2 regions of the Serpentinicella alkaliphila genome follow, and region 1 is predicted to be linked to the other one. Evidence: riboswitches for the same ligand, from Rfam matches in the RefSeq annotation. Region 1 holds a riboswitch; the other holds the start of a gene.
The links. Region 1 has a riboswitch for cyclic di-GMP ahead of HZR23_RS05450 (sensor histidine kinase). Riboswitches for the same ligand answer to the same signal wherever they lie in the genome.

Region 1 (4,491 bases):
GATAAATCTCTTTCAGAAGGAAGTTTTTGACCTCTTTTAAGTTCTCCACTAATAATCATTTGTTCTATTTGTTTAATTACTTGTTCGTATACTTTAGTAGTCTTTATTGGACTAAACATGACACACGCTCCTAAAAATTGATATAAAGGCCCAATTTCAGTAAATACACTATTGTTTTTATTATACTTTAAGATATAGTTCATTACAACGAGAAAAAAGTCCCTGTAGATTAAACTAAGGGACTGAAAACCATTATTTTGTGTAATTATCGAAATACCCTTGTACAAGTACTATAGGTGTACCTTTATCTCCGCTACCTGATGTTAAATCTGAAAGAGAACCAAGTAAGTCTGTAAGTCGTCTTGGTGTTGTTCCTTGAGCAACCATTGCTCCAGTAAGGTCACCCTCTTTATTTTTAATATATTCAGAAATAGCTTTCTTTAGCTCTTCTCCACGCAGGTTTGCGAAGTCATTATCAGCTAAATACTTTAATTTTACTTCATTTGGAGTACCTTCTAATCCAGATGTATAAGCTGGAGAAACAACAGGGTCAGCCAACTCCCATATTTTACCTACAGGATCTTTAAAAGCTCCATCTCCATAAATCATAACCTCAACAGCTTTACCAGTTAAGGCTTTAAGTTTTTCGTGTATTTCATCTACTACAGGCTGACAATTTCTTGGGAATAGCTTCACACTTTCCTCGGTAGATTTGTTTGATCCTAGTAAACCATATGATTCGTTAAATCCACTTCCATCTATTGAGGTAGAAAGAATATCATCTAAGCTATATACCTTTTCTCCACCATTAGCCTTTAATATTTTTTTAGTTCTAAATCTAGTATGGATATCGCAGGTTAAAACATTTTTAGTATAATTTAGTATAGTTTTAGGGTCATTAGAGAAAATGATTTCACATTCTACGCCATACCCTTCAACCAATGATTTGTAGTAATCTATATAATCAATACCTGTAAAAGTATGTTTAATATATCCAAAATTATCTCTAAATTGTTTTTCTGTAAGTGTATCTGTCCAAGGATTAATTCCTTTTTCATCAAGTAACTCAATATCAACTAAGTGATTACCAACTTCATCTGAAGGGTAGCTTAGCATTAAAACTATTTTTTTCGCACCCTTTGCTATACCTCTTAAACAAATTGCAAAGCGATTACGACTTAAAATCGGAAAAATAACGCCAAAAGTCTCTTCTGCAAATTTAGAACTAACATCCTTAGCTATAGCATCAATACTTGCATAGTTACCTTGTGCTCTTGCTACTATAGACTCTGTTACTGCAACAACGTCCTTATCATTTAATGAAAACCCTTCGGATTTTGATGCTTGTAATACACTATCAACAACAATCTCAGCGATATTATCACCTTTATGTATAATTGGTGCTCTTAAACCTCTTACAATAGTTCCAACTATTCTTTCCATTAGTATCTCTCCTAACACTTTATTATCATAGAGTTATTCTCTACTTGTACTATATATTATATTTATGATATAAGTAAAATAAATAGATGTAATATTACACATAAGGAGAAGTTATATGATTGGTAAATTAGATTTATATAAAGTATTTACTGAAGTTGTGAGAAATCAAAGCTTTTCTAAAGCTGCTAAGGAGCTATATATGACTCAACCAGCTGTAAGTCAAGGAATAAAGCAATTAGAAAAGGAACTGCAAATTAGACTTTTTACAAGAACAGCTAAAGGAGTTACATTAACTAATGAAGCACATATATTATTTGAGTATGTAAGCTCTGCTATTAACTTAATAAATGTTGGCGAAAAAAAGCTGTTGGAATCAAAAGACTTGATGACAGGAGAATTAAAAATAGGAGTAGGAGATACAATCTCTAAGTATTACTTATTGCCATATTTAGAAAAGTTTCACAATTTATCACCTAATATAAAGCTAAAAATAATGAATAGAACAACTATGGAATTAATTAATATGACCAAGTCAGGAGAGGTAGATTTAGCAATTTGCAATCTACCTATAAAAGATCCTGCTATTGAGGTAAAGAAGATTATAGATATACATGATATTTTTGTATGTGGAGACAAGTTTAAACATCTAACAAAGGAACCAATGAATATTGAAGTGCTACTGAAACATCCTTTAATTTTTCTAGAGCCCAAATCTAACTCAAGAAATTATGTAGAGAAATATTTGTTAACAAAGGGTATAAAAATAAAACCAGAAATAGAATTGGGATCTCATGATCTATTACTTGAATTTGCAAAAATAAATCTTGGAATAGCCTGTGTAGTTAAGGAATTTTCCCAAGAATATTTAAATACAGGTTTAGTTCATAAAATTCACTTAAATAAAAGTATTCCAAAGCGGGGGATGGGAGTATGTTATTTAAAGAGTGTATCATTGTCTCCGGCATCAAAAAGGTTTATTGAGATATTAGAAGAAAGCCATACTGCTTAAGTGGAAAATAACTAAACTAACATTTTAACATCCGACAGGGTGGATTTTTTTTATAAAAAATTGATGTAAATATAAAAATCAGGTTATGTCAATATGATCAAATAATAAGGTAAGCAGAAATATAGCAATGGTTATTAAAGACTTTGTGAGGTACAAAGTGTATTTAAAAAAGAATTAATCATAGTACAACTTAATTTTGGTATAAAATTCTAAAAAAAAGAAAAAAATAGGAATAAAATCCTAAATTTTAAATAAGATTTAATAAATATAACAGGAGACGAAGAAGTACGCTTAATAATTGGGCACTTTAAGGCGTATGGAGTGAGTGGTGCAACCGACCTGAGTTATTGTTGTAATATACAATAGTTTAGGTCGATTTTTTTAAAAGCAAAATGAGACAGGTCCTGTAACATCAATATATAAGAGGGATGCTCTTAAATTAAAATGATTTTTTTTTGTTAATAAAGTAACAGTTAGATAAAGGAGGGGTTTTCTTGTTAGAAATTAAAGAATACAGGAAAATATCTTTATTACAAGGATATCCAGAGTTCATTAAAATCACTTTTATTTTTAGATATTTAACTTTATTGATTACATCATTGTTCTACTTATTTGGAAGTGTGGAACACTCCTTTCTAAGAAAATGGATCATTATATTCTGCATAAGTTTATCTGCAATAGTACTTAATCTATTATACATAAAAAGTGAGCAATCTAAATATAATACGATAGTATTAATCCTAATTGAAACTATAGGAAATTCAGCAATACTCATTCCATCTGGAGGGTTAAATAGCCCATATGTATGGTATTCACTGAATACAATTTTAGTAGCTGCAGTGAAACTGGATTATAAGGTTTGTTGGTTAAATTTAGCTATATATTTATTTAATTCAACTTACATTACTAACTTATTAGTTAATGAACAAGTTAATTTGTTTGAAGCTTTTGTTAAAGAATCAAATCTAATACTAAGTTTTGTTTTAATTACAGGAGTTATATTACTTTTAGCCAAATATGCCCAAGAAAATGAAGAAAAAACTAATAATTTAAAGATAGCTAACAGTAAACTAATCTATGCAAACCATAGAATAAAAGAATCAATGAATCATATTATGGATTTATATAAATCTGTTGAGCTGTTTGCATCACAAGAAAATAGTAGAGATTTAATTAATATAATAACAGAGTATTGTAATAAAGTAATAAGAACTGAGACTGTAATATTTATGAGTCAAACCAAAGGTATTACGCCAATAACAATTAGGTCAGAAATGGAACAATTAGATAAAAAAATTGCAAATGAGTTGCAAAGCAAAAATATTTGCTTAGCTAACTGTGAGACTCTCGAACATATTATAAATGATAAAAGGTTTTTGTTTGTATCGGTGGGGAACAATTGCAAAAACTTTGGCGCTATCGGAATAGATTTGGATTCAAGTTTAAAAATAAATACAGAAGAAGAGGTAGTAGAGCAGTTAAAGTTAGTAGCAAATCTTAGCTCTATATTATTTGAGAAATTCGAGCTTCAGCAATTTGCAGAGGAGCTACTAATAAATAAAGAGCAAAATAGAATAGCTGATGAGATACATGATGGAACACTACAAAGATTATTTAGCACTTCATGTGGAATTTATGAAACGATTAAAAGACTTAAAAAAAGCAGTCTAATAGACATTGAAAGGGATTTAAATATTATTAGGAAATCACTTAATGAAACAATGAGAGAACTGAGAGAAACCGTATACGGGCTTAGTTGGAAGAAGAATGGAGAAAACAACTTTATTGCACAAATACTAAATTTTATAAATGATACTAAGGTATTAAACAATATAAATATAGAGTTTAGTCTAAATGGTTCAGATGAAATGCTTTCACTCAAGCAAAAGAAGGCACTATATAGAATAATTTGTGAAGGAACGAGTAATGCCATAAGGCATGCAAAAGCAACTAATATATACATAATTCTTACCTTAGATAGAGAGTATACTACTTTAGAGATTATAGATAATGGTGTAGGCTTTGACATAAAAAGAGTA
Region 2 (4,491 bases), 530 kb from region 1:
AATTAGTAGAGAGTGGGTTGAATGTTGCGAGATTAAATTTCTCTCATGGAATCCATGAAGAACACAAAAAAACAATTGATATAGTTAAAGAAGTAAGAGAAGAACTTTCTTTACCAATTGCCATAATACTAGACACAAAAGGTCCAGAGATAAGAACTGGAAAATTTAAAGAGTCAGAGTACATATTAAATGAGGGGCAAAGGGTAATTGTTACTACAGAGGATATACTAGGAGATAATAATAGATTTAGTGTAAGCTACGATGGACTTCCAGGGGATGTTATTCCAGGTAATACAATATTAATTGACGATGGACTAGTTGAATTAGAGGTATTACAGGTTTTAAATAATACTGATATTGAGTGCTTAGTTAAAAACTCCGGGGTTATAAAAGATAGAAAAGGTGTAAATATACCAAATGTAAAAATAAACCTTCCAGCAATAACAAAAAAAGATATAGAAGATATTTTATTTGGAATAGAAATGAACATTGACTTCATAGCTGCTTCATTTGTAAGAAAAGCTTCGGATGTATTGGAAATCAGAAAGTTACTAGAAGATAATCATGCAAATCATATACAAATTATTTCAAAGATAGAAAATCAAGAGGGCGTAGATAATGTCGATGAAATAATAGATGTATCTGATGGAATAATGGTTGCAAGAGGGGATTTAGGTGTTGAAATCCCACCTGAAGAAATTCCTTTAGTACAAAAAGATATTATTAAGAAATGTAATAGACTTGGCAAACCAGTAATTACTGCCACTCAAATGCTTGATTCAATGATGAGAAATCCAAGGCCTACAAGAGCAGAGGTTACGGATATAGCTAATGCAATATTTGACGGTACTGATGCAATAATGTTATCGGGTGAAACAGCAGCTGGGAAGTATCCGGTTGAGGCAGTAAAAACAATGGCAAATATAGCTTTAAGAACCGAAAGTGCAATAGACTATAGGGAATTATTAAGGAACAAAATTATTGATAAGGAAACAACTGTAACCGATGCCATGAGCTATGCAACATGCAGTACCGCAATTGATTTAGGTGCATCTGCAATTATTACTGCAACCTCTTCTGGCTATACTGCAAGAATGGTTTCAAAATTTAGACCTAGAGCACCAATCATAGCAACTACAGCTCAGGAAGCAGTTCAGAGAAAATTGAGCTTAGTTTGGGGAGTAAATAGCGTACTAATTGAAGAGCTATCTTCAACTGATGATGTAATAGATAAATCTGTAGAAAAAGCATTACAGGTTGGATATATTAAACGCGGTGAACTAATAATAATAACTGCAGGAGTACCTGTAGGGGTTTCGGGTACTACAAATCTATTAAAAGTACATATAGTAGGTGATGTGCTATTATCCGGTGTTGGAATGGGTAAAAGGGCATACACCGGTAAAGCCATTATAGTTGATATTGATAAGGTTGATGAAGTTGAGTTTGACCATGGTAATATATTAGTTACTCAAGCAACCGAGAAGGAATTTATGCCATTAATTGAAAAGGCAGGAGCAATTATCGCTGAGGTTGGTGGATTAACAAGTCACGCTGCTATTGTTGGGCTTAGTCTTGGCATACCAACAGTTGTTGGTGCTCATGGGGCGACTAAAAAACTCAATAATGGAGATGTTATTACAGTAGACTCAAAAACTGGATTAATATATAGCGGGAAAACCCGAGTTATGTAGTATAGGATAAAATTATTTATATAAAGTGACACCAAAAATATATCCTATCATATAATATACTAAAGAATCTCCCCTTTTATATAATCGAATAAGATTATAGTTCCGAGTTTGCTATTAAGCAAACTCTTTTTTTTACATATAGTAAATTAGAATGTAGAGGTGGTCGTATGCTTTTTAAATTAATGCTTTTATTTACCGTTGTACCTATTGTTGAACTGATGATCCTATTCAGGCTAGGTCAGTATATTGGTTTCCAATATACAATAATCATTGTGTTGGTAACTGGCGTTGTAGGGGCGTTTTTATCAAAAAGTGAAGGCAAAGGTATAATTAGAAGAATTAAACTTGACCTTAGTAATGGAAGGGTTCCAGCGGATGAATTGATTAATGGATTATGTGTGATTGTAGGTGGGGCTATGCTACTAACTCCTGGAATATTAACAGATACAGTTGGATTTATACTAGTAATTAGTCCGACAAGACAGGTAATTATAGCTACTATAAAGAGGAAAATTAAGAATATGATTCATGAAGGTACGCTTCACTTCTATTTTAGAAAATAAAAATTGTATATTATATTAAGTTTTGGTAAATAATTCACAGATGATTATTTCTTTGGTAAAGAAGAGGTAAACTGATTCTATATTTTTTTGAGCACATATATTGTGCTCTCTTTTTTTGTGTCTTTATTCTTTGAAATATAATCATATATAAGCTCCTTAAAGAATGATAAAGGATATAAAAAATATACATAAAAAAACTAAAAATATGATAGATATCAATTAAAAGGTGGTATTAATAAAAATATAATATAAGCATATGAATAGTTATATAAGATATTAAAGTGGTTAATAATATAGCTTAAAATAATTAGTATATATTGTAGTATGAGTAAATGATATGACAAAATAATGAATGACACAAAAGACTTTTCTCCGAAATGGCAAACCATTGGAAACAACGGGACGCAAAGCTACAGGCCTAATCGATTAGTATTGCAGCTGAGCTACCGAAGGGAAAGGTTTTTATTATAACTAATCAAATAATCTTTAAACTAGGGGGGTGGGCTAGTATCAGGTGACAGTATGGTGATTACATATACACATTTCTTTTGTCGGACATACTATCACACAAAGGATAATAGAATGATGTAGTTGTCAAAAAGGAAGCTATGAAACGTACTTTGTATTTGGGCACTTTAAGTACGGGGAGCGAGTAGTGCAACCGACCTTTCTTGATTAGTAAGAAAGGGATGCTATGAAGTACACCTTTCACATGGGCACTTGAGGTTGTATGGAGCAAGTAGTGCAACCGACCTTTCTTTAGACGAATTGTTTAAAGAGAGGAGAGAGATGTATGAGAAAGAATAAATCAATTATCAAATCTATGTTAGCAGTAATTATGACTTTAATTCTAACATTTGGTAGTACACTAAGCGTATTGGCTGCTAGTCCAACTTTGATCATTAGAAAAAATTGGAGTTGGCAGGAAGGAACATTCAAAATAAATGGTGTACCACAGGAAGGAATATATGAAATGTTCTCTGGAGAAACTTCGCCAGGCAATTTTAATGCTCCTTTCGGTAAAACAGTAATTGGGACAGTGTATATGCAAAATACTACAAGTCAACAGTTTGATTGGTCTTTAATCTCAGGACCCCCAATTTCTAGAATTTGGGTGAAGGGTGGACCTAACGCTCTAGAATATGATTATGGAAGTGGAGCAACTAGTGGGTTTGGGCTAGTAGCACCAGACAACAAAGATATAAGTCATGTTGTTTTCTTCTTTGGGCAAACACCGGTAGATGACGATGATGATGATTCTCCTGCAATTATTTTTGTAGAAAACTCGGAAGGGCAACTGGTATCCATCTACACTATTTCGGGCTTCAAGTTTGAAGAAATAACTGGTGAAACAAATAAACCTTTGGAGGATTGGAAAATCATACTCACAGGACCTGGAGAAATAAAACACGAAACTCAGACAAATGAAGACGGCAAATATCAATTCACTTTGAATAATGCTCCAACGGGAACTTACATTGTAACAGAAGAAATCCCTAGTGGATGGCAGAATATAACTGAATTATCTCAAACTATTAATTTAGGATCTGGACTCTATACTATACCTTACGAAAAAGGAACACTACAGCTGGGGTTAGATCAAAATATGACAAGTATATTTACTGAAACATTTGTAGCTGAAGGTAGAATAGGAGATCTTGGTGGAAACGCAACCCATGAAATTAATATTCATACGCCAAATCAAGGCTCTGTTCAGTCACAAGGAAACTTTAGCTGGGCAAATGGTGGAGAAAAAGTACCTTTCGAATTAAGATACGATAATGGTCTAGTTAGTTTTACGGTAGGTAACGCAGGTACCTTGACCTACAGTACAGGCGAATCAGTTAAAGATATTGTCATACGGACAAGAGCCACGAAACCTGATTCTGGAATAAAAATCTCAGATATTGTATTAAACGGAGAAAGCATTTCTGAGACATCTGTAGCTATTGGAAACGGAGTGGGTGTCGGAAATCTATGGATTAGAGGATATAATTTGGATAATGGATTTATATTAACTGGAAACTCCCAAATGTACTGGGACGCAAACTCAATTCCGACTAATTCACAACTTGCATTCCAAATAAAAGTAGGAGAGGCAGAACGAGTAAATGAATCCTATCAAATTGATTTTGTTAATAAACGGCTACAAGTGGTTGATCCTCCGGTAGTTGATCCTCCGGTAGTTGATCCTCCGGTAGTTGATCCTCTTGATCCAATAATAGATTTATTAG

Region 2: linked by a shared signal. The riboswitch ahead of HZR23_RS08095 (carboxypeptidase-like regulatory domain-containing protein) and the one ahead of HZR23_RS05450 (sensor histidine kinase) in region 1 are both predicted to bind cyclic di-GMP.

What each region holds. Positions count from the first base shown of each region.
Region 1 is NZ_CP058648.1:1,070,173-1,074,663, forward strand. It holds gene HZR23_RS05435 (FadR/GntR family transcriptional regulator) at 1-119, opposite strand, end outside; gene HZR23_RS05440 (coenzyme F420-0:L-glutamate ligase) at 253-1,443, opposite strand; gene HZR23_RS05445 (LysR family transcriptional regulator) at 1,559-2,452, shown strand; cyclic di-GMP riboswitch class II at 2,717-2,801, shown strand; gene HZR23_RS05450 (sensor histidine kinase) at 2,947-4,491, shown strand, end outside.
Region 2 is NZ_CP058648.1:1,598,408-1,602,898, forward strand. It holds gene pyk (pyruvate kinase) at 1-1,694, shown strand, start outside; gene HZR23_RS08090 (FxsA family protein) at 1,862-2,257, shown strand; cyclic di-GMP riboswitch class I at 2,627-2,708, shown strand; cyclic di-GMP riboswitch class II at 2,851-2,933, shown strand; cyclic di-GMP riboswitch class II at 2,936-3,020, shown strand; gene HZR23_RS08095 (carboxypeptidase-like regulatory domain-containing protein) at 3,051-4,491, shown strand, end outside.